DNA from 4 places in the Pseudomonas sp. DC1.2 genome. Region 3 is predicted to be linked to each of the others. Evidence: predicted binding sites of a transcription regulator. Region 3 holds the regulator's gene; each other region holds the start of a gene.

Region 1 (7,747 bases), 2.3 Mb from region 3:
GCCATTAGTGGCAGCCCTTGACCCGCGGGTCGATGAGCAGGTGGTGCATGAGCAGATGCACAGTCCGGTGGAACCAGTGCCTGATCCAGAGCCTGTCGTTGAGCCTGATCCCGAAACTGACCCCAAGCCTCAAGATCCAGAGGCGGCTCGCGAGCAAAGCTTTACCGAGGCCAGACCTTAAAACCACGCATAAAAAACGGGCAGTCACCGCAAGGGGCTGCCCGTTTTTTATTGAAGCGTCGTATTACATATCGTCTTTATCGAAGCGCCGTGCCTCGCGCTGAAGCTGATAGACGAAGCGCTCGACCTGTCGCTGCACCAGGCCGCTCATGTTGTGAAAGCGCACGCCGGCGAACGTGATAGCGATTCTTTCTTCGAAGTGCAGATAGCGCAGTTCTACGGGCGCCGTCATATTGCCGAAGGGCAGGGCGGCCATGAAACGGTCGTAGACTTGGCCTAATTGCAGGCTGGAAGTGATATCACCTTCAAAACGCAATTTGCAGCCGGTGGCGGAGATATCCAGCAGCTTGCCGTTGATCGGCACCTTGAGTTTTTCGCCGGCTACTTCAACATTCACCAGTTGCGCCAACTTCAACGCCGCGCGAAAAGCATTGCGTCGCTGGTGGTAGACGACCTCTTCAGGCAGTGCGCCACGATAGCAGCGACCACCGCCGGATTCGTCGATGGCCAGCGGGCCGTTGCTTTCCCAGGCGATACGCACGCCGTCGTGGAAGCCTTCGACGCGAAACGGTTCGCCAGCCATCAGGAAGCGTTCACCGTCGCGAGGAATCATTTCGTCCAGGGCAATAGTGCCAGTGTCACGATCGACGTCCACCAGATAGCTCTGGAAACGCTGACTACGCTCGTGAAACGTGATGATCAGCGGGTCGTGGCTGTCTTGCAGCTGCCGCAGATTGCCGGAGATTTCCAGGGGCGTGGTGAGTACCTTGGGGGGCTGCGGAGCATCTTCCGCGTTTGAGGCATTGAACACGGTTTCTCAATCTCCAAGCAAAATTAGGCTGCTAGCCGGCATTTTGCCAGCATGTCTCGCATCTTGATAGTGCGTGCTCATCTGCGCGCTCAAGCCTGGCTGAGCGGGCGTGGCTTAGCCATCTTGGAGGTGGAGCCGCGGGCGTCATAGAGTGCAGGCGGTTCCCCGCCGGTGAGGATTTTTAGCTGATTGGCCGTGGCGGCCTGTTGTATCTGGATCGACTGGCCATTTTTGACATTGGCCGCCTGGCATTGAGCCAGAAGATCGGTGAGCACATCGCTTTGCTCAAGTAGTTGATCGCCAATGCTCGAATGGCTGGCGAGTTGCTCAAGGCCATTGCGATCGATTGGTAATTTCAGGCTGGCGAGGATTTCGCTGCGCTTGCGGCCATGCTGTTCGAGCAGAATGATCAGTGCCTGTTTCTGCGCCAGAATTTCTTCGAGCAGTGGCATGTCGCGACCGTGCAAAGCCAGTGATTCGGTTTGCAGTAACTCCAGCAAATGTTGCGCTGGAGCAAAATCGTCGGTGATCAGTTGCAGTAGATTAGTGTCGTGCATGGCTGGCCTTGGGTTTTAAGCGTCCAAAAGCCTGGCGCAGGCGATGGCCTAGCGCTGGGCTTCGAAGTTGAGCAGTTTGCTGGCTACACGGTTGCTGTCGACTTTATAGCTGCCATCGGCAATCGCGGCTTTCAACTCGGCCACACGGGCGTTGTCTACGGCAGGTTGATCGCGCAGCTTGTCAGTGACCTTCTGCAACTGTTGAGCCTCATTGCTGAGGTGTACCGATTCCCCGCTTTTTACGGTACTGGCCTGTTCGGCCGGGGTATTCAGCGGCGCGGATTTGCCGGCGTCGGCGGTTTCCTTGTTGGCGCTGGTACGTGTACTGCCCGTAAGTGACGAGGAGCTGTTCAAACGGCTGAAATCGATGACCATGATAAAAAAACCTCTGGGTATTTGGACGCTTGCCATGTTTTCGGCTATCGCTTCGAAAACTTTAGGCTCATTTATCAATGAGCATGCATGCGCCAGCGCTTGTCCGGCGTGGGGCACAGTTTAAGCAACAGCCCCGAAACGCGCCATAGCTTCACAAAACAGAGAGCCCTACATGGACACTTCCACTTGGCCCGGCGCGATGACCTGCGCCTTGATGACCCGTTGCGAGTTGAGGTTCTTCACTCGAATCTGTTCTCGCAGGCCGCCGTTGGACAGGGCCTCTCCCGGCATGCGCACGCTGAGCGTACCACTGCGGGCGATAATCACCACTTGGTCGCCCTTGCTGATGACTTCAGCCTGTTCGAGGTGGACCAGTGTCAGGACCTGATCGGTGACCGTTGGTCGGGTAAGTTTTTGCCCGATGGCCTGGTCGAGCGAGGTGAAATAGCCCTGGTTGATCAGGCTGATGTCGCGCTCACGCATGACCACATCGCCGGGTTCAATTATGCCGGTGCGCTTGAGGGGCCGAGTGGTGGTGACAACCTCCCGAAACAGGCGCACTTGAGCGGGTACGAATACGGTCCATGGGGAAGCGCCCTCGCAACGAACTTTGACCGTGACGCGACCGATCGGAGTGCCCGGACTCTCCAGGGACGCTGTCAATTCCTTGTCACACATCGGCATGCGGAGCCGCGGATCAAGTTGGTTAACCTTGATTTCGTAGCGGCCTACCGTTTGACTGGTTGCCAGATAGTCTTCTACGGTGAATTCAAGAAAGCCCTGAGTGACGCCGATAAGCATGTCAGGCAAGGTAACCGTATCAGCAACGGCAGGGCTGCCAGGGTGCAGAAGGCAAACAGCCGACATTGCACAAAGCAATTTGCGGTAGTTTGATGTCAGGCGTCGGAAAAATGTCGTTTGTGCGTTCATACAGGTTAAAAAGCAAGCGCCGTGCCGTTTATTGATGAATGTGCGTCGCAACACACACTTAGCGTTGGTGTAGGAGTCTTGGCATGGCTGGTGTAATGGATTCGGTAAACCAGCGCACGCAACTGGTAGGGCAGAATCGCCTTGAGCTGTTGTTGTTCCGTCTTGACGGCCAGCAGCTGTATGGGATCAACGTGTTCAAGGTTCGCGAGGTGCTGCAATGCCCCAAGCTGACTCTGATGCCCAAGTCCAGTCCTGTCGTGTGCGGTGTAGCAAGTATTCGGGGTGCAACCATCCCGATTCTCGATCTGGCGATGGCGACCGGTGCCGGTCGGTTGCTCGATCAAAGCAATCCCTTCGTGATCATTACGGAGTACAACACCAAGACTCAGGGTTTCCTGGTCCGGTCGGTGGAGCGCATCGTCAACATGAACTGGGAGGAGATCCATCCACCTCCCAAGGGCACGGGACGCGATCACTACCTCACGGCTGTGACTCGGGTCGACAATCAGTTAGTCGAAATCATTGATGTCGAGAAAGTGTTGGCGGAAGTAGCACCGACACCGGAAGCCATTTCGGTCGGCGTGGTGGATGTCGAAACCCAGCACAAGGCGCTTTCGCTGCGTGTGCTGACGGTCGATGATTCGTCGGTGGCGCGCAAACAGGTGACGCGTTGCCTGCAAACGATCGGCGTTGAAGTGGTCGCGTTGAACGACGGAAGGCAGGCGTTGGAGTACCTTCGCAAGCTGGTCGAAGAGGGCAAGAAGCCCGAAGAAGAGTTCTTGATGATGATTTCCGACATCGAGATGCCGGAGATGGACGGTTACACCCTGACGGCCGAGATTCGCAGCGATCCACGGATGCAAAAGTTACATATCATCCTGCACACTTCGTTGTCGGGTGTATTCAATCAGGCGATGGTCAAGAAAGTCGGTGCCGATGACTTCCTGGCCAAATTCCGTCCTGATGACCTGGCATCCCGGGTAGTCGACCGGATCAAAGCAGCAGACATCAGCTAAGGGCCTTTTGCCCTTGGCGGTTAACGCGATTTAAGAGGCGGCATCATTGTCTACGGGTAATTTGGATTTTGAACAGTTCCGGGTCTTCCTGGAAAAAGCCTGTGGCATTTTGCTCGGTGAAAACAAGCAGTACCTGGTCTCGAGCCGTCTCAACAAACTGATGGAGCAGCAGGGCATCAAATCCTTGGGTGAGCTGGTTCAGCGCATCCAGACCCAGCCGCGCAGCGGTTTGCGCGAAATGGTGGTGGATGCCATGACGACGAACGAAACCCTTTGGTTTCGTGACACCTATCCGTTTGAAGTCTTGAAGAACAAGGTGCTGCCCGAAGCGATCAAGGCCGCTCCCGGGCAACGTCTGCGAATCTGGTCGGCGGCCTGCTCGTCTGGGCAGGAACCGTACTCGCTGTCGATGTCCATCGACGAGTTCGAGCGGGTCAACCTGGGCCAACTGAAGATGGGTGTGCAAATCGTTGCCACCGATCTGTCTGGCACCATGCTGACCAACTGCAAGACCGGGGAGTACGACAGTCTGGCAATTGGTCGTGGCTTGTCGCCCGAGCGTTTACAGCGTTACTTCGACCCTAAAGGTCCGGGGCGCTGGGCGATCAAGGCGCCGATCAAGAGTCGCGTGGAGTTTCGCTCGTTCAACCTGCTCGACAGCTACGCCGCGCTGGGCAAGTTCGACATCGTGTTCTGCCGCAACGTGCTGATCTACTTCTCCGCCGAGGTGAAGAAGGACATCCTGTTACGGATCCACAGCACATTGAAGCCGGGCGGCTACTTGTTCCTTGGCGCTTCGGAAGCGCTAAACGGCCTGCCGGATCATTACCAGATGGTTCAATGCAGCCCAGGGATCATTTACCAGGCGAAGTAATGGGTGAGTGGTACACAAAAACGGGAGTCCGCAAGGGCTCCCGTTTTTTTATGCCCGGTTATTTATCACGAGTGCCGCAGTCCCGGTAGGCGCGAGGCGGGCAAGCCTCGCGCCTGCTGTTGATTGATGTTGTCCTCGAGAAAGCGGCAGAAAAGCGGCAGGCGGCGGAAACCTGTTGCCGCTTTTCTGGCATTGCCGCTTTGCCACTGCCCGCAAAGCCGCGGTTTATGAGGATTTATAGGTTGGCACGGGGCTTGCTATGTTCCCAGTACGAAAAATCAGGTCACCCGAAGGTTTCCCGACATGAGCATCAGCTTCGATAAAGCGCTCGGTATCCACGAGCAAGCCCTGGGCTTTCGCGCTCAGCGTGCCGAAGTCCTGGCCAATAACATTGCCAACGCCGATACCCCGAACTACAAGGCTCGGGATCTGGACTTCTCCAAAGTGCTTGCTGCACAAAACGAGAAAACCAAGGGCGGGACGTTTGCCTTGAACATGACCAACAGCCGTCATATTGAAGCGCAAGGCCTGGGCGATGGCGACGAGTCGCTGCTCTATCGCACGCCGATGCAACCGTCGATCGACCAGAACACCGTGGATGCTCAACTGGAACAGTCCAATTACGCGGAAAACGCGATTGGTTTCCAGGCCAGTTTCACCCTGCTCAACAGCAAATTCAAAGGGCTGGTTTCAGCCCTGCGTGGAGAGTAATTCATGTCTCTTGCCAGTGTTTTCAACATTGCCGGTAGCGGCATGAGTGCTCAGACCACTCGCCTGAACACCGTCGCCAGTAACATTGCCAACGCCGAGACCGTTTCGTCGAGCATCGACCAGACCTACCGCGCCCGTCACCCAGTGTTCGCCACCATGTTTCAGGGGGGGCAGAGCGGCGGCAGTGATTCGCTGTTCCAGAGCCAGGACGCGGCGGGACAAGGCGTGCAAGTGTTGGGCGTGGTCGAAGACCAGAGCAACCTTGAGGCGCGTTACGAGCCCAACCATCCGGCGGCTGACGCCAAGGGTTATGTCTACTACCCGAACGTCAACGTCGTCGAAGAAATGGCCGACATGATTTCCGCGAGTCGTTCGTTTCAGACCAACGCCGAAATGATGAACACCGCCAAAACCATGATGCAGAAGGTCCTGACCCTCGGTCAGTGATAAGGGGCGACCTCGATGAGTATTACCGATTCCACCAGCAGCCTGAGTCTTACCGACATCCTGGCGAACTCTTCGGTCAAGAAGACTGCTTCGACGACCAACGGGCTCGCGGCAGCCACCAGCAGCGCCACTGGTAGCCAGACTTTGGGCAAGGATGCGTTCTTGCAGTTGCTGGTCACTCAGCTCAAGAACCAGAATCCGCTCTCACCACAGGACAACGGTGCGTTCGTGGCGCAGCTGGCTCAGTTCAGCAGCCTTGAAGGGATCACCTCGCTCAACACTACCGTGAGCTCCCTGGCCGGTAACTACAACTCTTCGCAGGCTTTGCAGGCTTCTTCGCTGGTTGGTCGTTCAGTGATTGCGCAAACCAGCACCGCTCAGGTCGATGACCCAACCAAGGGCCTGACCGGCTCGGTCAGTTTGTCGTCGTCTATCGCCAGCGGCGCCGGTACCGTCACCGTGACCGATGCCAGCGGCAAGGTGATCAGAAGCATCGACCTCGGCAGCCAGCCCGCAGGCAGCGCCAGCTTCAAATGGGATGGTAAGGACAGCGCGGGCACCACGGTCCCGGCAGGTACTTACACCTTCAAGGCCAATGCGCTGATCAATGGCACGGCGACCGATCTCGCGACTTATCTGCCGGCAACGGTCAACAGCGTAACGATCAGTCAGACTGGCGGCGAGTTGATGCTCAACCTCGCTGGCATGGGCTCTGTAGCCCTGTCAAAAGTTCAAACTATTGGTATATAGAGCCGACTAACCGGCACAAAGGAGTGGAATATGTCTTTCAATATCAGCCTTAGCGGCCTCTATGCAGCCAACAAGCAACTGGATGTCACCGGTAACAACATCGCCAACGTGGCAACCACCGGTTTCAAATCCTCCCGCGCCGAATTTGCAGACGTCTACTCGGCGACCAAGCTTGGTAGCGGTAGCAAGACCGTCGGCAGCGGTGTGAACCTGGTGAACGTTTCTCAGCAGTTCACCCAAGGTGACATCAACAACACCGGTAACGTGCTGGACATGGGCATCAATGGCTCGGGCTTCTTCACCCTGGGCAATAACGGTTCGACGTCATACACGCGTGCCGGTACGTTCAAAGTCGATAAGGATGGTTTCATTACCAACACCGACTACACCTCCCGTTTGCAGGGTTACGGTGTGGACGCCAATGGCAAAGTGATCAACGGCGTATTGACCGATCTGAAAATCGACACCTCGAACCTGGCGCCGAAGTCTACCTCGGCTGTCACCTCGACGATCAACCTGAACTCGACTGCTGCTGTCATCGATGACACGGTCGTCGCTGGCCAGTTCGACCCGAACAACACGGCGACTTACACCAAGTCGTTCAGCACCCCGATTTATGACAGTCAGGGCAACCAGCACACCATGGATCAGTACCTGGTGAAAACGGGCGCCAACACCTGGAAGACCTACACCCTGGTCGATGGTCGTAACCCTGACGCCACCGGCAGCGATCCGAAAGTGACACCGGCAACGGCTTCTACGCTGACGTTCGATTCCACTGGCAAATTGAGTCAGGTCAGCACCCCGGCGCCACCCGGTGCGCCGGTTATCAGCACTGACTTGAAGCTGAGTGGCTGGGTGCCTGGCACCGTGACCAATGGTGTCTGGGCGGCTAACGGTGCCTCGGCCAATGCGGCCGGCGTGACCATCTCCCTCGCCAAAACCACGCAATACAACGCTGATACCGCTCGTTCGATTCCGACTCAGGACGGTTACGCCACTGGCCAGATCACTAACCTGACGATCGACGGCACCGGTACGCTGTTTGCAAACTTCAGCAACAACCAGAGCAAGGCCATCGGCCAGGTTGCGTTGG
Region 2 (7,747 bases), 2.4 Mb from region 3:
CCGAACGCCACTGCACCACTGGAAAGCAGCACACCGAGAAAATTAAAGAAACCCGACCAGGCTACGGCAAAGTTCGGCGGTAGCGAGTTGGTATAAATTACCGTCGCGACGGCGTTCGCGGTGTCGTGGAAACCATTGACGAACTCAAAGCCCAAGGCGATCAGTAATGCCACGCCCAGCAGCAGAAACGGTGTCCAGGTGGTCACCACCGCACCGAGTTCGTGCATGTCGTGCATCAAACTGTAGGCGGTGAACAGTAGCCCGCTGCCCAGTACCGCGAAAAAAATCACCAGAGTGAACACACCGGGCTTTTTATCAAACCGTGGTCTGGCACCGCGGGCGGACGCTGGGGCGGCGGTCAATGAGGGCGTAGCCATGACGGGCAATCCTGAGGGCGGAAGGAATGTTCGTCATGATCGTCTCAAAATGTTACAGAGAGGCTGCGTTGCGTCAGTGTTTGGTCTTTCTGGGGGGCGTTTGATCTCAGCTGCGCTCAATAATCCTGACGCTTGCGAAACGCCCAGCGTCCGGCAATCAGGGTAAACGTCACCACCAGCGCCACCAGAATCCAGAAACCCTCAGGGTCGCCGGAGAGCGGGACACCGCCGACGTTCATGCCAAAGAAGCCGGCGATGATGTTGATCGGCAGTGCCAGTACCGTGACCACCGTCAGGGTGAACAGCGTGCGGTTGCTCTGTTCGTTGAGGTTGGCGGCGATTTCCTCCTGCAACAACTTGATCCGTTCGCCGAGGGCCGTGAGGTCGTTGATGATCAGGGCAAACTCCTCGGTGGACTTGCGCAACTCCTTGACGTCCTCCTTTTGTAACCACTGCGGTGGACGGTTGAGCAAGCGCAGCAATGATCCCGGCTCCAACGCCAACAGCCGTTGCAGGCGCACCAGCCATCGACGGTTAGCCCCTAGCTCGGCGCGGTTGGTGGACAGTTTTGACGACAACAACTCATCTTCGATCTGATCGACACTTTGGCTGGTCTTGCGCACGATTTGCGTTAGCACTTCCCCTTGATCGCGCAATAAATGCACCAGTAACTCCAGCGGCGAACGAAAGCATTCACCGGCTTTGACTGACGAGCGCAGCTTGTCCACTGAGTGCAGCGGTTGTAGTCGCGCGCTGATAATCAAGCGACTGCGGGCACACACCCAGAGCGTCGAGACATCCGACGACACCATGCTGTGGAGGTTGAATACCACGTCATTGACCACGGCCAACAATGCTGAGTCGACGTGCTCGATGCGCGTTGAGCGTGAGCCTTCGTGCAGCGCTTCGAAAAACTCTACTGGCAGCTCCAGGTGACTTTTCATCCAGCGCTCACAGGCCGCGTGGGCGAGGTTGAGGTGCAGCCAGAGGAACTCTTCGGCAGCGTCTGGTTGCTGCAGGCATTGCAGGGCTTTGGCCGAATCGATCTCTTGGCCGCGTTCGCCGGGGAGGAAACGGAACCCGTAAAGCAGGCCGAACAGATCGGGATCACGGTGGCTTTGATCAATGCTGTGGTTCATGAAGTCTCGCTGAAGGAAGCGCCTGCCGGGATTTCACAGGCTCACTGAACCGCATCATTGCAGGGTGTTTTGACCGTTTTGTGACGGTTGTATGGCGCCGTAAAACTGACTGTTACCAGTGGTCGGAATGGGTTCAAGAACGGCGATGGAACGCCGATGACGCAGGCATGTAGTTGTGCGGCGCTTGTCACGAGCCAGCGGCGCAGACAGGGATGTTCGGATGTCTTTTCACGCCCATCAAAGCGTGCCTTATTCCTGTCATGAGTATCAGCCGATGCTGCAAAAATCCTTGAGAGCACAAATTCTCGCCCTGTTAAGTGGCAGCCTGCTGGCGATGTTACTGATCGCCCTGGCCTGCTTTCACTTTCTGTCCAGCGGCGTACAAAACTACGCCAACCTGATCGACGGTCCGCTGCACACTTCGCAACTGATCGACGAAGCCAACCTGCAATTCAAGGTTCAGGTCCAGGAATGGAAAAACGTTCTGCTTCGCGGCAAGCAGCCGGCCGATCTCAATAAATACTGGCAGCAGTTCGAAGATCGCCAACGCGACGTGCAGGGGATTCTCGGCGAATTGACCGCGCAGAAAGACCTGGACGCACAACTCAAGGCGCGCATTGAACGACTGCGTGACGAACACCGCCTGCTGGGCGCTGCTTATCAGAAGGGCCGCGATGCCTATGTTGCTGCCGGTGCCGACCCAACGGCCGGCGACAACGCGGTCAAGGGCGTGGACCGTGCTACCAGCGATCAGATGAGTGAGCTGGTCAGCGAATTACGCAAGCATGGCACCGAGCAGTCGGCATTGATCAGCGCCAGCGCCGAACGCACGGTGCTGCTGGGTATCATCGTGATGTTGGTGTCAGGGTTGTTGATCGGCCTGTTTAGCCTGTGGCTGGTCAACCGTCAGTTGGTGGCGCCGATTCGCAAACTGATCGATTACGTGGCGCAACTGGCCAAGGGCAAGTTCGCCGAGCGTGTGGACAGCCGCCGTCAGGACGAACTGGGCAAGCTGGCGACCGCTGCCAATACGCTGCGTGACTTTCTCGCTGAAACCTTCAGCCGTTTGCAGCGCAGTGCGTCGGAACTGGACAGCGCCAGCGGCGAACTGAATGCCATCGCCAGCCTCATGGCCAGCGGCACCAACGAGCAGTTCACCCGCACCGATCAGGTGGCCACGGCCATGCACGAAATGTCCGCCACCGCGCAGGAAGTGGCTCGCCACGCGGCCGATGCGGCGCGTGCGGCCGACGATGCCGACCAATCCGCCCAGCAGGGTGAGCAGGTCATGCAGGGCACCATTCACACGATCACTCAGATGCGCGGCGAAATCGCCAACACTGCCACGGTCATCCGGCGTCTGGAAACTGATAGCGGGCGTATCGGCAAGGTTCTTGAAGTGATTCGCGGCATCGCCGAGCAAACCAACTTGCTGGCGCTCAATGCCGCGATTGAAGCGGCACGTGCGGGTGAAGCCGGACGCGGTTTTGCCGTGGTAGCCGATGAGGTGCGCAGCCTGGCCCAGCGCACGGCGGCGTCGATCATCGAGATCAACCAGATCATTCAAAGTGTGCAGACCGGTGCGGTGGACGCAGCTCAGGCGATTGAAAGCGGCCAGTCGCGCAGCGAAGAAAGTGTCGCTCAGGTGACTGAGGCTGGGGCCATGCTGGAGCGCATCACCCATGCCGTGGAAGCGATTCGTGACATGAACCGCCAGATCGCTACCGCTGCCGAAGAGCAGACCTCGGTGGCCGAGGACATTTCGCGCAACCTCACTGAGATCACCAGTATCGCCAGCACCAACCTGGACAACGTGCAGCGCACTGAGGCGGCAAGCCACAACCTGCATGGGTTGTCGGGGCAGTTGAACGAAGTCACGGCCCGTCTGAGCGCCTGACGGAAAATACCTGTGTACCGGTTTTTTTACCGACGCGGTACACAGTTTCCCTCAAGTTTGGCCCGTCTGTGTCGATGACGGATTTACCTTTAACTTAAAAAAGGATTGGACCCATGGTCAGCATCACCTCGATTTCGATCAACCAGACCCTTTCTACGCCGTCCAGCAACGTTGCCGTCAAGGGCAGCAGCGAAGACACCAGCGCAACGACGGCCACGGGCACTGCCAGCGCATCCGGCGGCACCGCTAAGGCGTCTGGCGGCGGGGCACCTGTGTCTGGCGGCGGCAGCACCAGTGGTAGCACTGAATCGTCGGCGGTAAAAGCAATGCGCAAGCAGATCGCCCAGCTGCAAAAGCTATTGCAGGAACAGCAGCGTCAACTGCAAGCGATTCAGGCCAAGCAGGAAAGCCCTGAGGCCAAAGCGACGGCTGTCGCGGCGGCGCAATCGCAGATCGCAGCCACTTCCGGTTCGTTGCAGACCGCGACCGCGGCACTTTTGCAGGCGTTGCAAAAATCCAGTTCGAGCACCTCGGGTTCTTTGGTCAGCACCACGGCTTAAATTGTCGAGGGCAGGCTGAACGTAAACAGCGTGCCGTGCTGTGCCGTGGACGCAACATGCAGGCGACCGCCATGGGACTGAGCAATCTGGCTGGCAATGTAGAGGCCCAGCCCCAGGCCCGCTTGAGGGGCGTCGCGGTTGTGGCGCGTATAGGGCTGGAAAAGGTGCGGCAGCACTTGCTCGGGGATTTCCCCTTGGTTTCTGACCGCCAGCATCAAGGTGCCTTGATCCGCGAGTGCAGTGATCTCGACCTCACCGTCGGTATCACCATGCACCATGGCATTGGCCAGCAGGTTGGACAACAGCTGTGCGACGCGTGCGCGATCACAGTGAATACCCCGTAAAGGGCTGATCGATGAGCGAATGACCCGTTGCGGATACAGGCTCTGGATCTCTGAAACGATATGCTTGAGCGCGTCGTCAAGGTCTTGGCACGCTTGGATATTGACCGGAATGCCATTGCCCAGTCGTCCACGGGCAAAGTCGAGGACGTCATCCACCAACTGCGCGGCGCGTTGCGAGCTAGTGAGAATGTGGTTCACCAGTCGGTCACTGGCCGGGTTCGAAAACTTGCGTTGGAGCATTTCGGCCGCCGCACTGATGGCGAACAACGGGTTGCGCAAGTCATGACCGAGTACGGCGATGAATTGTTCGCGCAGCTCGCAGGTGTGCCGTTCCTGATGCAGTGCAGCTTCGGTCTGTTGATGGTTTTCCTCAGCCTCGATCTGTAGCGCCAGCATCCGTGCGAACGACGCCATGGTGCTCTGGATCTTGCTGGACTTGAGTAGGGCCGGTTCCGGGTCGAGTGCGCAGATCGTGCCGAAAAAGCTGCCATCGGTGCGGAACACGGGCACCGAGATATAGCTTTCGAATTTGTACAGGCGAGGCGTGTGATGGTCTCTGTAGAGCGGGTCTTCACTGGCCTTGTCGATGACCACCGCACCGTGGGCCGAGTGAATCTCGTGGCATAAGGTCGTGACCACGTCCAGCTCCCCACCCACCTGCAGGCCGAAATCCAGCTGATCAAGCACCGCACACGCTGTCCATGAGTGTTCTGTTACCCGTGCGACGGCGGCGAAGCGAAGGCCAGTCAGTTCACGTATGACTTGAAGAATCGCCGGAACAGCGCTGATTCGACCGATTGTGGCAATGTCTGCTGCCGCTGTTTGCCCCATAGCCGTCGTCTCTGCTTATACACGCTGTTTAGTCCTGGGGGATTCTAGCCGGCTCGCCTGGCGTTGGCTGGATTTCCTTTGCCTGAGCCACACGCACAAAAGCCGCACGATCCGAAGATCGTGCGGCTTTTGTGCGGGTGGGGTTACTTGTCTTGCTTGTTGCGCAGTACCTGACCGGTCTTGGCGTCGAGGTCCACGTCCCACTTAACGCCTTTGGCGTCGCGGATTTCCACCTGATAGACATACGCGCCGGCAGCGTTCTTATCGAGTTCGGTCTCAGTGATGTTCGCCGCCGTTGTGCCAGAGTGCTGGGCGAGGGCGGTCTGGTTGAGTTTTTCCAGGTCCATAATGGTGCCGGCCTGGAGCAGACCGGGAATCAGGTCCGGGCGAACATCAGCCTGGGCCAGGCCAGCGCAAAGGGTCAGAGCAGTAGCAGTGAACAGGGCAGTCAGGGTTTTCATCAGGTTCGTTCCTTGGGTTAACTCTTTAAGTGCGCTCAGGTTATCCAGCCGAACTTAACTCACCCTTAATTAACTCCCCCGACGGTTATTCCGCCTTCGCGAGCCAGCCCGCGAAGACGTTGACGCTGCATCACAGCCGACGCCGATCAGTACCCATTGTTCTGCAACAACTGCGTGACGCTCGCCGCCGGTGGACGGTTGTAGAACTTCAGCAATTCGCCGGCGCGGTTGGTGAAGATGCCATCGACGCCAGCGTCCATCACCTTTTGGTAATCCACCGCATCGTCGATGGTGTAGACGTGTACCAGCATGCCTTGATCGTGGGTGTACTGGTTCATCCACGGTTGCACCAAGTCGGAGTAGCTCTGATCGCCGCCCTTGGTCAGTGCCGCCGAAGGGCCGGTGCCGATGGCGCCTTGGGCCTTGGCGTATGCAACCCATTGCTGGAATTCGGCTTTGTCTTTCGGCTCCTGGCTGGCGTAGTAGGTGGCTTTGTCCGTGGCCCCGGATTTGGCGAACGTCACCGTGGATTTCGGCTCGATACTGCCTTCACCGACCCACAGCAGCAGGACCTTCGGCACGTTAGGCATTTCTTTTTGCAGCAGAACCAAGCTGCTCTTTTCAAAGGTTTGCAGCACAACCTTACCTTTGCCCTGGCCGACCGCTAACTCGCTCTTCGCCAATTTCGAACCTGCCGGGCTCAGCCAGCCGCGGTCCTGGAGTTTTTCCCTGAGGTCGCGTTCGATGCCTGGGAATTGCTTCGGCTCTTTGGTTTCGATGTAAAGGCCAGGTTTGTGCAGCGGGTTGCCTTGGGCGATGTCGATGATTTCGTCCAGGGTCAGGATTTTCAAACCGACGTAGGAAGGACGGGCACGGTCCGGGTAAGCCGCATTGAACCAACTGCCCGCGTCGAGGGTTTTCAGTTCAGCGAGGGTGAACTGGTTGGCGGGGCTGTTTTTACGCTCAGGGAATCGGGTAGCGACATCGGTGGTGCGTTGCAGATTATTGTCGTGCAGCGCAAACAGCACGCCGTCCTTGCTGCGTTGCAGGTCCATTTCCAGATAGTCGGCGCCCAGGTCGCGGGCCAGCGCATAGGACGCAGCCGTAGATTCCGGTGCATCAAAAGACGCACCACGGTGGGCGATAACCGCCGGGTGCGGGATCCCCATCGAGGTCGCCAATTCGGTAGGCGTTGGCTGGCTGGAAGCCTGTGCCTGGCCGAGGCCGAGCATCAGGCTCAGCAACAGCGCGCTTTTGGAAAAGGTGGCAGGCATGGTCGAGATCCTTTCGCAGTTAAATTTCAAAGACGTACCTTTTAACAACTGAGCGCGCTTAACGCCATCGTCCGACTGACATAAACGTGGTTAAAACCCATTTTTTTCTGCGCGTTCAGGCCGTTTTTTGCAGTATTCTTGGCCCCGGTAATTTCTCCGGAAGAGGGAAATCCGTTCGTTTGTCCTGCGTGTAAACCATCGATCACCGGTCCTTTTGACCTTTTGTGAGGTTTACCATGCGCATCACTTCTCAGCTCATCTGTCAGGCCGCCGACCAACTCAAAGGTTTCGTCGGTTTCAATCGCAAGACCGGCCACTACATCGTGCGTTTCAGCGAAGACTCCTTCGGCATGGACGTTGCCGACGACGGCATCATTCCTGCCAGTGAGTTTGTATGGGCCGCAGGGCCTGAGCAGGCCATGACCCTCAAGCGTGAGTTGATTCAGTTGTTGCTGGACCAGAACATCGATGACCGGATCAACATTACCGAGCCCTTGCGGGTGTACATGACTCGACGGGAAGTGCTGGAGATATCGGCGGTTAGGAGTTTGGTCCAGCTTGGCGCTCCATCACTTACCGCTTGAACTCATATTCTCGCTCAACCTTGCATACCCGCGTATGACACGCCGCATACCACGTCGAGCGCCCACGCTGACGAATCTCGCTGTGCTCGGGGTGATGCTTCCAGGCAAGGATCGCTGCTTCACTGGCCCAGTAAGACACGGTAATCCCCAACCCATCTTCACCCCGGGCCGACTCAATCCCGAGGAAGCCCGGTTGCTCGCGAGCCAGTTCGACCATGCGCTCGGCCACCTGGGTGTAACCCTGATCACCCTCAGTGCGCAGCGAGGTAAAGATCACCGC
Region 3 (7,747 bases):
GCTGCTGGTCATGCTGGCGATGATGATGTTGCCGGTGCCGCCGTTCCTGCTGGACGTGTTTTTCACGTTCAACATCGCCTTGTCGATTGTCGTGTTGCTGGTCTGCGTCTACGCCTTGCGGCCGCTGGATTTCGCGGTGTTCCCGACGATTCTGCTGGTGGCGACGCTCATGCGCCTGGCGCTGAACGTGGCCTCCACGCGGGTCGTAATGCTCCACGGTCAGGAAGGGCACGCCGCCGCCGGCAAGGTGATTCAGGCCTTCGGTGAGGTGGTGATCGGCGGTAACTACGTGGTGGGTATCGTGGTTTTCGCGATCTTGATGATCATCAACTTCGTCGTTGTGACCAAGGGCGCCGGGCGGATTTCCGAGGTGAGCGCGCGTTTCACCCTCGATGCGATGCCCGGCAAACAAATGGCGATTGACGCCGACCTTAACGCCGGCCTGATTGATCAGCCCCAGGCCAAGCTGCGCCGCATGGAAGTGGCTCAAGAGGCCGAGTTTTATGGCTCCATGGACGGTGCCAGCAAGTTCGTGCGTGGTGACGCCATCGCCGGCCTGCTGATTCTGTTCATCAACCTGATCGGCGGCATGGCGGTGGGTATCTTCCAGCACGGCATGAGCTTCGGCGACGCCGGCAGGGTTTACGCCTTGTTGACCATCGGTGACGGTTTGGTGGCGCAATTGCCATCACTGTTGTTATCCACAGCGGCGGCGATCATGGTGACCCGTGCTTCCGGTTCGGAAGACATGGGTAAACAGATCGGTCGTCAGATGTTCGCCTCACCCAAGGCGCTGGCGGTGGCGGCAGGCTTGATGGCGGTCATGGGCCTGGTGCCCGGCATGCCGCATTTCTCCTTTCTCAGCATGGCGGCGCTGGCAGCGGGCGGCGCGTACCTGTTCTGGAAGAAACAAAACGTGGTCAAGGTGCAGGCGCTGCAAGAGGTCAAGCGTCAGCAGGAACTGTTGCCATCGCCTGCCCGTGCTCAGGAAACCAAAGAGCTGGGCTGGGACGATGTAACGCCTATCGACATGATTGGCCTGGAAGTGGGTTATCGCCTGATTCCGCTGGTGGATCGCAACCAGGGTGGTCAGTTGCTCGCGCGGATCAAGGGAGTGCGTAAAAAGCTCTCCCAGGATTTGGGCTTTTTGATGCCGACTGTGCATATCCGTGACAACCTCGACCTGGCGCCAAGCGCCTATCGCTTGACCCTGATGGGCGTGATCCTGGCCGAAGCCGAGATTTACCCGGACCGTGAGTTGGCGATCAACCCAGGGCAGGTCTACGGCACGCTCAATGGCATTACCGCCAAAGATCCGGCTTTTGGTCTGGAGGCGGTCTGGATCGAAATCAGTCAGCGTGCCCAGGCGCAATCCCTGGGTTACACCGTGGTCGATGCCAGTACGGTAGTGGCAACCCACTTGAACCAAATTTTGTACAAACACTCTAGTGAGCTGATTGGCCACGAAGAAGTGCAGCAACTCATGCAATTGCTGGCCAAAAGCTCGCCAAAACTGGCCGAAGAGCTGGTGCCAGGCGTGGTGTCGCTGTCGCAGTTGCTCAAGGTATTGCAGGCGCTGCTGGCTGAACAGGTGCCGGTTCGTGACATACGCAGCATTGCAGAAGCCATCGCTAACAATGCCGCCAAGAGTCAAGATACTGCCGCTCTGGTGGCGGCTGTGCGCGTCGGCGTATCCCGCGCAATCGTCCAAAGCATTGTAGGGACTGAGGCGGAGCTACCAGTTATCACTCTGGAGCCAAGGTTGGAACAGATATTGCTCAATAGTCTGCAGAAGGCAGGACAAGGCTCGGAAGAGGGCGTTCTGCTGGAGCCAAGCATGGCAGAGAAGCTGCAGCGCTCGTTGATCGAAGCCGCGCAGCGTCAAGAGATGCAAGGTCAACCGGTGATTCTGCTGGTGGCCGGTCCGGTTCGCGCGATGCTTTCGCGATTCGGTCGGCTGGCAGTGCCGGGTTTGCACGTGTTGGCTTATCAGGAAATTCCTGACAACAAGCAAGTGACCATCGTTGCGACAGTAGGGCCCAACGGCTGAGGTAGTGGTTTATGCAAGTTAAGCGTTTTTTCGCCGCCGATATGCGTCAGGCCATGAAACTGGTTCGTGATGAGTTGGGGGCTGATGCCGCCATCATTGGTAATCGCCGGATCGCTGGCGGTGTCGAACTAACGGCTGCCCTGGATTACAAGCTGTCGGCGCTGGCGCCGCGTGTTCCGAACATTGAACTCGAAGATGAATTGCGCAAGACGCAGTCGCGGATCGTCACTGCCCAGGCCGAGCTGAGCCTGCGTGGCGAGGGCGAAACCGAAGGCGACCAGACCACCAATCGCCAACTGTTTGCCGGTCTGCCGTTGACCGCCGCTGAGCCGCTGGTCGAGCCGACTTACACTCAGCCGCGGCGCCCTGCGCCGGCCCCGGCCTACGCCGCTGGCGGTGTCGATCCGCGAGCATTTGACTCGATGCGTTTCGAACTCAATAGCTTGCGCGAGTTGATGGAAGTACAGCTTGGCTCCCTGGCCTGGAATCAACTGCAAGGCAGTCGCCCCGCCCAGGCTAATCTCTGGCGTCGCTTGCAACGCATAGGCCTGTCTGGCCCGCTGTCGCGCGATCTGCTGGCGATGATTTCTGACATTGAAGAACCCCGTCAGGCCTGGCGCATGTTGTTGGCGCACCTGGCGCGGATGATCGCCACCCCCGAAGTCGAACCTCTGGAAGAGGGTGGCGTGATTGCGATGGTCGGCCCTGCGGGCATGGGCAAGACGACGACGCTGGCCAAACTGGCGGCCCGTTATGTACTCAAGTACGGCGCGCAGAGCATCGCGCTGGTGAGCATGGACAGCTACCGCATTGGCGCTCAGGAGCAACTCAAGACCCTGGGCCGGATTCTCAATGTGTCGGTGACCCACGTCGATCCGGGTCAGTCCCTGGCGCAGGCGCTGGATCCACTGTTGCGCAAACGCGTGGTGCTGATCGACACCGCCGGCCTCCAGGCCAGCGACCCGGCGCTGCGCATGCAACTTGAAAGCCTGGCCGGCCGTGGCATCAAATCGAAGAATTATCTAGTGCTGGCAACCACCAGCCAGAAGCAGGTCCTGGCGGCCGCTTATCACAGTTACAAGCGTTGCGGTCTGGCTGGGTGCATCCTGACTAAATTGGATGAAACGGCGAGTCTGGGCGAGGTGTTGAGCCTGGCCATCAGTCATGAATTGCCGGTGGCGTATCTCACCGACGGCCCGCGGATTCCGGATGATTTGCATCTGCCGCGTCGTCACCAGTTGGTCAGTCGCGCGGTGAGCGTGCAAATGCAGGAAGAGCCCAGCGAAGAAGCTATGGCTGATATGTTCGCTGATATCTACCACAGCCCGACCAAACAGGTCGGCTGAGGTATTCATCAACAGTTTTTGTACCTACATCGATGGCCTGCCATGCATTGTTCCGATGGTGAACGCGCAGCCAGTAATGTGGCCTCCGTCTAAGTAAGACAAGGTAAAGAAATAACATGGGCAGCATGCATCCCGTACAGGTGATCGCGGTGACCGGCGGCAAAGGTGGCGTCGGGAAGACTAACGTGTCAGTAAACTTGTCCCTGGCTCTAGCTGAGCTTGGCCGACGGGTCATGCTGCTGGACGCTGACTTGGGATTGGCCAACGTCGACGTTCTACTGGGTCTCACACCCAAACGGACGCTGGCCGACGTGATTGAAGGTCGCTGCGAGCTGCGCGACGTTTTGTTGCAGGGCCCTGGCGGTATTCGGATCGTTCCCGCGGCGTCCGGCACGCAGAGCATGGTGCATCTGACACCGGCCCAACACGCCGGCCTGATTCAGGCGTTCAGCGATATCGGTGACAACCTTGACGTCCTGGTGATCGACACGGCCGCAGGCATTGGTGACTCGGTCGTCAGTTTCGTGCGCGCTGCGCAAGAAGTGCTGCTGGTGGTCTGTGACGAGCCGACCTCGATCACGGATGCCTACGCCTTGATCAAACTGCTAAACCGCGATTACGGCATGAACCGCTTCCGGGTCCTGGCCAACATGGCACAGAGCCCGCAGGAAGGTCGCAACCTGTTCGCCAAGTTGACCAAGGTCACAGACCGTTTCCTTGACGTCGCCTTACAATACGTCGGCGCCGTGCCTTATGACGAAAGCGTGCGCAAAGCCGTGCAGAAGCAGCGCGCCGTCTACGAAGCCTTTCCGCGTTCCAAGTGCTCACTGGCGTTCAAAGCCATTGCACAAAAGGTCGACACTTGGCCGCTGCCCGCCAACCCGCGCGGCCACCTGGAGTTTTTTGTCGAGCGTCTCGTGCAACAAACCGCAGGGCCCGTCCTATGACATCAAGTGGCTACAACCTCTACAAGAAGTCTGCACGTGACTCACAATACGAGCTGATTGAGCGTTACGCGCCACTGGTCAAACGCATTGCTTACCATTTGCTGGCGCGTCTGCCGGCCAGTGTCCAGGTCGAAGACCTGATCCAGGCCGGTATGATCGGGCTACTGGAAGTCTCAACCAAATACGACGCCAGCAAAGGTGCCAGCTTTGAGACCTACGCGGGCATTCGAATCCGCGGCGCGATGCTTGATGAAGTCCGCAAGGGCGACTGGGCACCACGTTCCGTTCACCGCAATACGCGAATGGTGAGCGACGCAATTCGTTCTATTGAAGCTAAAACCGGCCGTGACGCTAAAGATCACGAGGTTGCGGCCGAACTCCAATTGAGTCTCGACGATTATTACGGGATTTTGAACGATACCTTGGGCAGTCGGCTCTTCAGTTTTGACGACCTGTTGCAGGACGGCGAACACGAAGGACTGCACGAGGATGGCGCCAGTGCTCATACGGAGCCGTCACGTGATCTGGAAGATGAACGGTTCCAGGCCGCGCTGGCGGACGCGATTGCCAATTTGCCGGAGCGTGAGCGGCTGGTGTTGGCGCTGTACTACGACGAAGAGCTGAACCTCAAGGAAATCGGTGAGGTCCTGGGGGTCAGCGAATCGCGGGTCAGCCAGTTACATAGCCAGTGCGCGGCCCGTTTGCGGGGGCGTTTGGGGGAGTGGCGAGCGCGCTGAAGGCAGTGTGGGGGACACTGCGAACGAGGCTGGTGCGGTGATGAACGGCACCGGTCTTGCTCTGTTGTGCTCCACGCAGTCATCGAGTGCTTTGCCGGATTGATTGAAATGGCGCGTCCAGGTGCTGGGCGCGTTTAAGACTGCTTGGAGGTCGAATTGGACAAGAACATGAAAATCCTCATCGTTGATGACTTCTCAACGATGCGGCGGATCATTAAAAACCTGTTGCGTGACCTTGGGTTCACCAACACGGTCGAGGCTGACGATGGCATTACTGCCATTCCGGTTCTCAACAGCGGGAGCATCGACTTTCTGGTAACGGACTGGAACATGCCTGGCATGACCGGTATCGATCTGCTGCGTCATGTACGTGCCGATGAAAAGCTCAAGCACCTGCCGGTGCTGATGGTGACCGCTGAAGCCAAGCGCGAGCAGATCATCGAAGCGGCCCAGGCCGGTGTTAACGGCTATGTGGTCAAACCCTTCACGGCCCAGGCGTTGAAAGACAAAATCGAGAAAATTTTCGAACGCATCGGTTGAGAAACTGCGCCACGGGGGAGCTATGGAGCATAACGAATCTTCACAGGGCGATTTTGAATCGACCCTGAAAAAACATGCGCGCGAACTGGTCGACAGCCTTGAAAAAGGTAAATTCGGCGATGCTGTGCAACTGATCCATGAGCTCAATCAGACCCGTGACCGAGGCCTGTATCAGGAAGTGGGTAAGCTCACTCGTGAGCTGCATAGCGCGATTGTCAATTTTCAGATCGATCCGCACATGCCGCAAGCCGAGGAAGTGTCACAGATCACGGACGCCACCGAGCGTTTGGGTTACGTGGTCAAGCTGACTGAGGCCGCCGCTAACCGCACCATGGACCTGGTGGAAAACGCCACGCCGCTGGTCAATGGTCTGAGCCAGGAAGCTCAGGCGTTGAGCACCGACTGGGGACGGTTCATGCGTCGCGAAGTCGGGGCCGAAGAGTTCCGCGAGCTGGCTCGGCGAGTCGACGGTTTCCTGACACGCAGCAGCGAAGACAATCGCGTGGTGTCGAGCAACCTCAACGACATTCTGCTGGCCCAGGATTACCAGGACCTCACCGGTCAAGTGATCAAGCGCGTCACCCAACTGGTCACCGAAGTCGAAAGTAATTTGCTCAAACTGGTGCTCATGGCAAGTCAGGTAGACCGCTTTGCGGGCATCGAACATGACCGTGATGCGATGCTGGCTGAAAAAGATCCACAAAAACATCTCTCTCAGGGTGAAGGTCCGCAGATTCATGCCGATAAAAGAGAAGACGTTGTGTCCGGTCAGGACGATGTGGACGATTTGCTTTCCAGCCTTGGATTTTAGGTTTTTAAACCTGTAGGAGCACCCCATACATGAGCTTCGGCGCCGATGAAGAGATCCTTCAGGATTTCCTGGTTGAGGCCGGCGAGATTCTAGAGCTACTGTCCGAACAACTGGTCGAACTTGAAAGCCGACCGGATGATGCAGACTTGCTCAATGCAATTTTTCGCGGTTTTCACACTGTAAAAGGGGGCGCCGGCTTCCTCCAGCTCAACGAGCTGGTGGAGTGCTGTCACATCGCCGAGAACGTGTTCGATATCCTGCGCAAGGGTGAACGTCGCGTCGACTCGGAACTGATGGATGTGGTTCTCGAAGCACTGGATGCGGTGAACGGCATGTTCACTGAAGTCCGCGAGCGCGGCCCGATCACGGCCGCCACTCCAGAGTTGCTTGCAGCGTTGGCCCGTCTGGCCGAGCCGCAAAGCGCCGACGAAGTAGCACCTGTTGCCCACGTGGCCGAAGAACCGGTGGCCGAAAGCGAATCAGGTGACATCACTGATAACGAATTCGAACAACTGCTGGACTCGCTGAACGCCGTCAAGGCCCAGGCCGAGGCCCCGACAGCTGCGCCAACCCCCGCCAGCGCCGAGGTGGGTAGCGACGAAATCACTGATGCCGAGTTCGAGTCGTTGCTCGATCAACTGCACGGTAAAGGCCAGTTCGCTGTCGATGCGGTGACCGCACCTGCTGCGCCTGTCGCCTCCGCGCCGAAAGTGGCAGGCGACAGTTCGGACATCACCGACGACGAATTCGAGGCATTGCTCGATCAGCTGCATGGCAAGGGCAACTTTGCCGTGGAGGCGCTGGAGTCGGCGATTGCTTCGGCTCCGACACCGGCTGCGCCAACCGCCAAAGCGGCGGGCGGCGATCTGATCACCGACCACGAATTCGAGTCGCTGCTCGACGAATTGCACGGTAAAGGCAAGTTCACTGAGGTAGGCACCGGTTCTGCGTCGTCTTCGGTGGCGGCTCCAGTGGCCAAGGCGCCTGCGCCGAAACCCGTGGCCAAAGCGCCTGAGCCTAAAGCCGAGGCGCCGAAACCGGCCGCTGCTGCTCCGGCACCTGCCCGCGCTCCCGCCACGCCGTCACCGGAAAAACCGGCCAGTGAAGCCGAGACCACCGTGCGGGTTGATACCGCGCGTCTCGACGAAATCATGAACATGGTTGGCGAGCTGGTACTGGTGCGTAACCGCTTGGTACGCCTGGGCCTCAACAGCGGCGACGAAGCCATGTCCAAGGCTGTGTCGAACCTTGATGTGGTCACGGCTGACCTGCAAACCGCGGTGATGAAAACCCGGATGCAACCGATCAAGAAGGTC
Region 4 (7,747 bases), 860 kb from region 3:
CGGCTGACCGTGTGCAACGCTTGCGCCTGGCGTTCGCTCCAGCTCCCGTGCAGTAACTGAAATGGCTGGTCATGCTGTTCGAGCCATGAACGGGTGGCATTGAAAAAGGCCAGGCGCTGGCTCAGCTCGGGTTGGCAGCGTTGACCATCGTCCGTCCACTCCACCTGTTCAGGCGACAGCAGCAAGTGCAGATCATAATGTCGGGCCAGCAGCGCCGGTTCGAGCCAGCTCGGGCAATCGCCGAACAGGGCTTTGCTCCAGAGGATATTGCTCAGTAAGTGAGTGTCGAGAATCAGCAAGCGAGGCTGCCTGGCCCGGGCTTCGTCTTCCCATTGCAGTTGCCCGCGGGCGATGTCCGGAACGTCTGCCAGGCAGGTGTCTCGTGGATTTTGCTCGATGAACCAACGGACATATTCATCGACCAACTCGCCACCGAACTGTGCCTTCAGTTCAGCGGCCAGCCAGCTTTTGCCGCTGGATTCTGGACCGGTGAGCACCAGCACTTTCATGTGCGCAATGCCGGATCGGTGCGCCACTCCCGCCAGCCTTGTACCGCCAGCAGTGTGAACAGGCCGTAGAGCGCGGCGGTGAGGTACAGGCCTTTATAAGTGAATAGGCCGACGAAGATCACATCCACGGCGATCCATAGTGGCCAGCATTGCACGCGCTTTTGCGCCATCCATAACTGCGCCACCAGACTGAAACCAGTCAGCGCGGCATCAAGCCAGGGTTGGGCGGCATCAGTCCAGTGGGCCATGGCTGCGCCCAACAGCAGGCTGCCGACTGCGCCCACTGCCAGCCCCTGCAATATCGAACGGCGATTCAGGGTGCTGATGTCGCGCCCCTCATGCGTCGCGCCTGCGCGCGTCCATTGCCACCAGCCGTAGAGTTGCAACGCGGCATAAATCACTTGCAGCAGCATGTCCGAATACAGCTTCACGTCGTAGAAGATCCAGCTGTAAAGCAGCACCATGACCAGCCCAATCGGCCAGCACCATGGGTTCTGTTTGACGGTCAGCCAGACGGCGATGACGCCGAGGGCGGCGGCAAACAGTTCAAGCCCGGACATGGAGATACCTTGGGGAAGTCGAAGAAGGGGGCGGATTGTACCCAGAGAGCAAGGGAGTGCGTTAGTGACCCGCCATCCACGACAACCCTGACGGGTGGCGAGGGACAGTTCCCTCGCTACCCGTCAGGCGTCATGTCGAATCTATAGGCATCAGGGCTTGCGCCGTGTCTACCCCAAACGCAGGCGGCTGAGGTAGACAGCGCTTAAACGCGAAACTGCCTAAGTAACCCACTCAGCTCTTCACTCACCGCTTTGAGCCGAACACTGGCCAGGCTTGACTGCTCGGCTGCCAGGGCTGTGCTGTGCGACAGCCCGGCCGCCTGGGTGACGTTCTGGTTGATGTCTTCCACCACGTGTGCCTGCTGCAGGGTTGCACTGGCGATCGACGCATTCAGTCCGTTGAGGTTACGCAACGCCTGGCCGATGGCACTCAGACTGGCCCCCGCCAGGCCTGCCTGTTCGATGGTCAATTGCGACGCTTGGCTGCTGTCGCCGATCACCTTGACCGCCGCTTCGGAATGGTTTTGCAGGCGCTCGATCATCGACTGAATCTCAGCCGTGGATTTCTGCGTGCGTTGAGCCAGTAGGCGCACTTCATCGGCCACCACGGCAAACCCTCGGCCTTGCTCGCCGGCACGGGCGGCTTCAATAGCCGCGTTGAGCGCCAGCAAGTTGGTTTGCTCGGCAATCGAACGGATGACTTCCAGGACGCTACCGATCTGGGTGCTTTCGGCAGCCAGCGTTCGAATGACTTCCACCGCCTGATTAATCGTGCCCGAGAGCTTGTCGATCTGTTGCAGGCTGCCATCGATGTTGATTTGTCCCTGCTGCGCCTGGGACTCGGCGTTACGCATTTCGCTGGCGGCATGCTCGGCATTTTTAGCCACGTCCTGTACGCCGTAGGTCACTTCATTGATGGCGGTGGCTACCAACTCCATTTGCTGGGATTGCTGTTGGCTACGTTGCTGAGCTTGGACGGCGTCGTCGCCCAATTCGCTGGAGGTCTGGCCCAAGGCGCTGGCGGACACCTGTAGCTGGCTGATCACCTGGCGCAACTTGGTGGTGAAGGCGTTGAAGTGCCGCGCCAGTTGCGTGACTTCGTCCTGGCCGTGGGTATCGAGGCTGCGGGTCAGGTCGCTTTCGCCACTGGCGATGTTAGCCATGGCGTTCACCGTTTCCTGCAACGGACGCACAATGCTGCGGGCAATCATGATCACCAGCAGCGCCATGATCAGGGCAATCGCCAAGCCGACGATCGAAGCCTCCCAGACCTGGCCGTAGAACTCGGCCTGCAAGTCATCGATATAAACGCCAGAACCGATCACCCAGCCCCAAGGCTCGAACAGTTTGACGTATGAGGTTTTTTCCACTGGCGCATTGGCACCTGGTTTCGGCCAACGATAATTGACCATCCCGGCGCCCTTGGCCTTGGCGATGGTGACCATTTCGTTGAACACCGCAAAGCCGTCCGGGTCACGGATCGCCGAGAGGTTCTGACCTTCGAGTTTAGGGTTGGCCGGGTGCATGACCATCACCGGCGTCAGGTCGTTGATCCAGAAATAGTCGTTCTGGTCGTAGCGCAGGCCACGAACCACGCTCAGGGCTTGTTTTTGCGCAGCGTCGCGGGTGAGGGTGCCGGCGGTTTCAAGGTCGTGGTAGTAGCTCAGAATGCCGCTCGCGGTCTGCACCACGTGCTGGGTTTTCTGGGTCTTGGCGTGGTAGAGGTCATCGTGAATCTGCTTGAGCATCAACACGCCCAGCGTCAATAACATCACGACGGCCACGATCAAGATGAGCCACAAACGTCGGCTGATCGACACACTGCGCAAGCTGTTCATAACGCTGTCACTCCGATTTTTTTTCTTGTAATAGACGATTGCCAGCATCCAACCATGCTTTGCTGATCGAGCCTATGCGACGCAAGTCCAATTACGCTGCGGCGTTATTCAGGCCTGTCTGATAGGATTTCGGCCTCGCGCGGAAAAACCTGAATCCAACTTGATTTTTCACGGGATTTTTACCGTTTTGTGTGGATCCTGTGCGCGCACAACTTTAGCGACGTCGAGCGCATGTCGCGTTCGAAAAAACATTAACGAGGCCTGCGATGACGCAGTGCTTTTTGGGGGATTGATGGATCTTTGGACCGCCTTGCAGGCAGTGATTCTTGGCGTTGTAGAAGGGTTGACGGAGTTTTTGCCCATTTCCAGCACCGGGCACCAGATTATCGTGGCGGACTTGCTCAATTTTGGCGGTGAGCGGGCCATGGCCTTCAATATCATCATCCAGTTAGGGGCGATCCTGGCCGTGGTGTGGGAGTTCCGCCGCAAGATCCTCGACGTGGTCATCGGCTTGCCGACTCAGCCCCGCGCCCGGCGTTTTACTGCGAACCTGCTGATTGCCTTCCTCCCGGCAGTGGTCCTGGGGGTGATTTTTGCCAATGTGATCCACGAATATCTGTTCAATCCGATCACCGTGGCCACGGCGTTGGTGGTGGGTGGGGTGATCATTTTGTGGGCTGAACGCCGGCAACACGAAGTGCATGCCGAAACGGTTGATGAGATCACTTGGAAGGATGCCCTGAAAGTCGGTTTTGCCCAGTGCCTGGCGATGATCCCCGGTACTTCACGCTCCGGCTCGACCATCATTGGCGGTCTGCTGTTTGGCTTGTCGCGCAAAACCGCCACCGAGTTTTCGTTTTTTCTGGCCATGCCGACCATGGTCGGTGCTGCGGTGTACTCGGGCTATAAATACCGTCATCTGTTCGAGGCGGCAGACTTTCCTGTGTTCGCCATTGGCTTCGTCACCGCGTTCATCTTTGCGATGATCGCGGTCAAGGGGCTACTTAAGTTCATCGCCAGCCACAGCTACGTGGCGTTTGCCTGGTATCGCATCGCATTCGGCCTGTTGATTCTCGCCACCTGGCAGTTTGGCTGGGTGGATTGGGCCGCTGCCAAGCCATGAGAGATTCCAGCGCGTGCAACAGCCCCGGACGCCGGTCTGGGGGCGCGATTCAGTACCCTCGGTTGAAACTGCTGGTGTTCGCAGGCCTCTGCGCGCTGCCGTTGTACGGGTCGCTGGCGTTGTGGCTGCACGGGGTGTCGCTGATTCCCCTCATGGCCTATGCCATCGTCAGCGTGCTGGCGTTTTTTCTGTACTGGAGCGACAAGCGCAAGGCTCGCGTCGACAGTTGGCGCACGTCGGAGAAGGTTTTACACGCGGTGGAATTGGCGGGCGGCTGGCCCGGCGCCTTGTTGGCTCAGCAAGTGTTTCGGCACAAGACTCGCAAAGTCTCTTTTCAACTGCTGTTCTGGATCGTCGTGTTACTGCATCAGGTGTTCTGGATCGATCAGTTGTTCATCGGCGCTCATCTGCTGGCGCTTTTTTAGAACAGTCGATTCAAAGCAGCAGCCCGACCTGGGTCCGCTTGGGCAACTTGCTCACCACCAGTTGATGGGAGCGTTGCAGCAAACCTTGCAGCTCTTCGGCCCTCAGCGGGTAGGGGGCCTGCATGATGATCCATTGTGCTCGAGCCAGGTAGGGCGCTGGATGGATGCCCGGCCGGTCGCAATGCCCCAGAAACAGGTCCTTGTCGACCTTGAACGCCAGGGACTCGCCGCGCAGGTTCTGTAACGCAAACATCTTGTTCCCGGCAATCGAAAACACCCGCACGCCCCCCCATTTGTAGTCCTCTCGGGCTCCAGGCAGGGCTAGGCAAAAATGGGCGACGTCCTTTTCGCTCATGCGTTGTGCCGTCATAAGAGTCTGCTCCCACAGGCATTGAATGATTCGACCAAATGGTCGATCCAGGCGCGCACGGCCGGCATCACCCCGCGCCGGTGAGGATAGACCGCGTGCAGCCACCCGCCGGGTATCGACCAGTCAGGCAGCAGTTGCACCAGTGAGCCGTCTTTCAGTGCCTGCTCGCAATACATCATGGGCAATAGCGTAAAACCCTGGCCGGCAAGGGTGCAGGCTTTGCGGACGATGAAATCGTCGATACCCAAGCGTGCTTCGAACGTGAGGTCGTAGTGCTTACCCTGCTGATCAAGTAAACGTAGATGGACCAGGCGATCGGGCTCGAGGGCGCCGAGCGCCGGCAGGTTTTTCAGGTCGTCGGGGTGATTTATTTGCTGTCCCGTCAGGAGCGCCGGACTGGCGACCAAGAGCATCTGCGCCTGACGCAGGCGTCGAGTGACCAGCAGCGGGTCTTCATCCCCCGACTCGCGAACCCGCAGGGCAACGTCGATGCCCTCGGTCACCAGGTCCACACGCCGGTTGACCAGGATGACTTCAAGTTGAACCTGAGGAAACTTCTCAATGAAGTCGCTGATGACCCCGGCCAGAATCTCATGCGCCAGCCCCACCGGGCTTGAGACGCGCAACCGCCCCTTGGGCTCGCTGGACATGCTGGCCACCGCTTCATCGGCCATTTCGGCCTCCAGCAGCATTGCCTGACAGTGGCGCAAGTAACGCTCGCCCACGGCGGTCAGCTTCAGTTGCCGGGTGGTGCGTTGCAGCAGGCGAGCGCCCAGGCGTTCCTCTAGCTCGGCGATGCGTCGGGACAACCGCGACTTGGGAATCCCCAGTAAACGGCCTGCGGCTGCGAAGCCGCCGGCTTCGACCACCTTGGCGAAATAGTAGAGGTCGTTGAGGTCTTGCATAGCGTTTCCCGATTGTTCTATCAGTGAGACAAACTATCGCATTGTTGCCTGCTAATCGACTATTGGTTTCATGCGTAGGATCGCCCCCATCAGATCGCCCTGTGGCGATCCTCACTTGGAGATCCCACATGAAACTGTTGCATATCGATTCAAGCATTCTGGGCGACAACTCGGCTTCCCGTCAGTTAAGCAGCGAAGTGGTCAACGCCTGGCAAGTCGCCGAGCCTACTGCTGTTGTGACTTACCGTGATCTCGCCGCCGACGCTATCAGTCATTTCTCTGCACTGACCCTGGTCGCTGCCGGCACCACCGCTGAGCTGCGTGACGCGGCTCAACAGCACGAGGCCGAACTCAGTGCTTCGACGCTGGCCGAATTCATCGCCGCCGATGCTGTGGTCATTGCCGCGCCGATGTACAACTTCACTGTTCCGACCCAACTCAAGGCCTGGATTGACCGCATCGCGGTCGCCGGTCAGACCTTCCGCTATACCGAAGCCGGCCCCGAAGGTCTGTGTGGTGGCAAGAAAATCATCATCGTTTCGACCACCGGTGGCATGCACGTAGGCCAAGCGAGCGGCGTCGCTCACGAAGACTATCTGAAAGTGCTGTTCGGCTTCCTGGGCATCACCGACATCGAGTTCGTGCGTGCGCACGGCCTGGCCTACGGCGATGACGTCCGCGCCAAAGCCATGAACGATGCTCATGTGCAGATTCGCGAGCAACTGTTCGCCGCTGCGTAAGGCTTTAGTAAAGTCTTTAAACAGCTCAGGCACACCCCCAAAAACTCTGTATTCTGGTGATCGTAATAACCAGATACAGAGTTTTTTGTTTTTGGTGATTTTCAGCTTTTGGCCCAGGTTATGCAGTCGAGGGTTAACGTCCCCGCTCTGCAACGATACTGGTGGCCGTAATTACGGGCACAAGGCTGTGTCTTCGGCACTTGAAGCAGAACGGGCTTCCCGGTCATGTAATAAAGGTGGGGCATCCTATGGTGCGTCTTTGTGCAACATTCCTGATTTGTCTGCTCAGCAGCCTGAATTCAGTGCACGCCGCGCCTGCGCCACATCCCCATTGGAGCGTCGGCTTTCATGAGATGACGTTTCTTGATCCGCTGGATTTGCAGCCGATGCGTGCCATCGCCTTTTATCCTTCCAGCGACAAAGAACACTCCAGTACCCTCGAAGGCTACGCAGTGGCGGCAGGTGAAGACACCAAGATCGCCATTGGCCGCTTTCCGATGTTGATGCTGTCGCATGGCAACACCGGCACCCCATTGGCTTTGCACGACTTGGCCACGTCACTGGCGCGCAAAGGATTTGTGGTGGTGGCGGTGTTTCATCCCGGCGACAACTCCACGGACCACAGCCGTCTGGGCACGCTGAGCAACCTCTACGGTCGACCACTGCAAATTTCCGAAGCGATTACTGCGACTTTGGGCGATCCCATGCTTGCGCCGTTCGTCAACGCCGATCAGGTGGGTGTCATCGGTTACTCCGCAGGAGGCGAAACGGCACTGATACTCTCCGGCGCTACTCCCGATCTGGATCGCCTGCGCCGCTATTGCCACGAGCGTCCCGACGACCGTGATGCTTGTAACACTCAAGGTGAATTGATTGTTGATCGTGATGATTTGGCGCCCGTGGCCGACCCGAGGGTGCATGCCCTGCTGCTGATGGCGCCGTTGAGCCTCAAGTTCGGTCGTCACACCCTGGCCGGTGTTCATGTGCCGGTGCTGCTGTACAGCGGCGACGGCGACATGCTGGTGCCCTTCGACAAAAACGCCGCTGCGTTGGCGCGTAAATTACCGGTCGCACCGGACTTCAAGCTGCTGGTGGGCGCCGGGCACTTTGTGTTCATGGCACCTTGTACCGCAGAACAGATCGCCGCCATGCCGGCCCTGTGCACGGACGCTGATGGTGTCGATCGAGAAGACATTCACCGCAATCTGGTGTCCGAAGCCGGGCGCTTCTTCTCCCACTCTTTGGGTAAGCCGAGCCGAGCGGGCTTACAGACTGCC

The links. Region 3 encodes FliA, which starts transcription of late flagellar genes. Its sites were predicted from a motif close to CTAAAGTTTNNNNNNNNNNNGCCGNTAA; they were not measured.
Region 1: flgM (flagellar biosynthesis anti-sigma factor FlgM) is a predicted target of FliA. The motif match lies at 1,961-1,988, and genes of this name have one in related genera.
Region 2: RHM68_RS18650 (methyl-accepting chemotaxis protein) is a predicted target of FliA. The motif match lies at 1,649-1,676, and genes of this name have one in related genera.
Region 4: RHM68_RS11815 (methyl-accepting chemotaxis protein) is a predicted target of FliA. The motif match lies at 3,034-3,061, and genes of this name have one in related genera.

The regions. Positions count from the first base shown of each region.
Region 1 is NZ_CP133782.1:4,067,922-4,075,668, reverse strand. Features, by position in the region: gene RHM68_RS18345 (MFS transporter) at 1-181, shown strand, start outside; gene RHM68_RS18340 (flagellar brake protein) at 245-991, opposite strand; gene RHM68_RS18335 (flagellar protein FlgN) at 1,081-1,548, opposite strand; gene flgM (flagellar biosynthesis anti-sigma factor FlgM) at 1,597-1,923, opposite strand; gene flgA (flagellar basal body P-ring formation chaperone FlgA) at 2,092-2,853, opposite strand; gene RHM68_RS18320 (chemotaxis protein CheV) at 2,937-3,869, shown strand; gene cheR (protein-glutamate O-methyltransferase CheR) at 3,916-4,743, shown strand; gene flgB (flagellar basal body rod protein FlgB) at 5,047-5,454, shown strand; gene flgC (flagellar basal body rod protein FlgC) at 5,458-5,901, shown strand; gene flgD (flagellar hook assembly protein FlgD) at 5,917-6,651, shown strand; gene flgE (flagellar hook protein FlgE) at 6,682-7,747, shown strand, end outside.
Region 2 is NZ_CP133782.1:4,127,827-4,135,573, reverse strand. Features, by position in the region: gene RHM68_RS18660 (inorganic phosphate transporter) at 1-377, opposite strand, end outside; gene RHM68_RS18655 (transporter) at 494-1,516, opposite strand; gene RHM68_RS18650 (methyl-accepting chemotaxis protein) at 1,791-3,413, shown strand; gene RHM68_RS18645 (hypothetical protein) at 3,527-3,973, shown strand; gene RHM68_RS18640 (GAF domain-containing sensor histidine kinase) at 3,970-5,148, opposite strand; gene RHM68_RS18635 (PepSY domain-containing protein) at 5,292-5,609, opposite strand; gene RHM68_RS18630 (glycerophosphodiester phosphodiesterase) at 5,756-6,883, opposite strand; gene RHM68_RS18625 (DUF2025 family protein) at 7,120-7,467, shown strand; gene RHM68_RS18620 (antibiotic biosynthesis monooxygenase) at 7,457-7,747, opposite strand, start outside.
Region 3 is NZ_CP133782.1:1,728,101-1,735,847, forward strand. Features, by position in the region: gene flhA (flagellar biosynthesis protein FlhA) at 1-2,050, shown strand, start outside; gene flhF (flagellar biosynthesis protein FlhF) at 2,062-3,396, shown strand; gene fleN (flagellar synthesis regulator FleN) at 3,513-4,343, shown strand; gene fliA (RNA polymerase sigma factor FliA) at 4,340-5,080, shown strand; gene RHM68_RS07820 (chemotaxis response regulator CheY) at 5,249-5,620, shown strand; gene RHM68_RS07825 (protein phosphatase CheZ) at 5,643-6,431, shown strand; gene RHM68_RS07830 (chemotaxis protein CheA) at 6,461-7,747, shown strand, end outside.
Region 4 is NZ_CP133782.1:2,590,467-2,598,213, forward strand. Features, by position in the region: gene RHM68_RS11805 (AAA family ATPase) at 1-509, opposite strand, end outside; gene pnuC (nicotinamide riboside transporter PnuC) at 506-1,069, opposite strand; gene RHM68_RS11815 (methyl-accepting chemotaxis protein) at 1,273-2,907, opposite strand; gene RHM68_RS11820 (undecaprenyl-diphosphate phosphatase) at 3,200-4,030, shown strand; gene RHM68_RS11825 (DUF1294 domain-containing protein) at 4,027-4,455, shown strand; gene RHM68_RS11830 (MmcQ/YjbR family DNA-binding protein) at 4,466-4,825, opposite strand; gene RHM68_RS11835 (LysR substrate-binding domain-containing protein) at 4,822-5,730, opposite strand; gene RHM68_RS11840 (FMN-dependent NADH-azoreductase) at 5,859-6,470, shown strand; gene RHM68_RS11845 (dienelactone hydrolase) at 6,719-7,747, shown strand, end outside.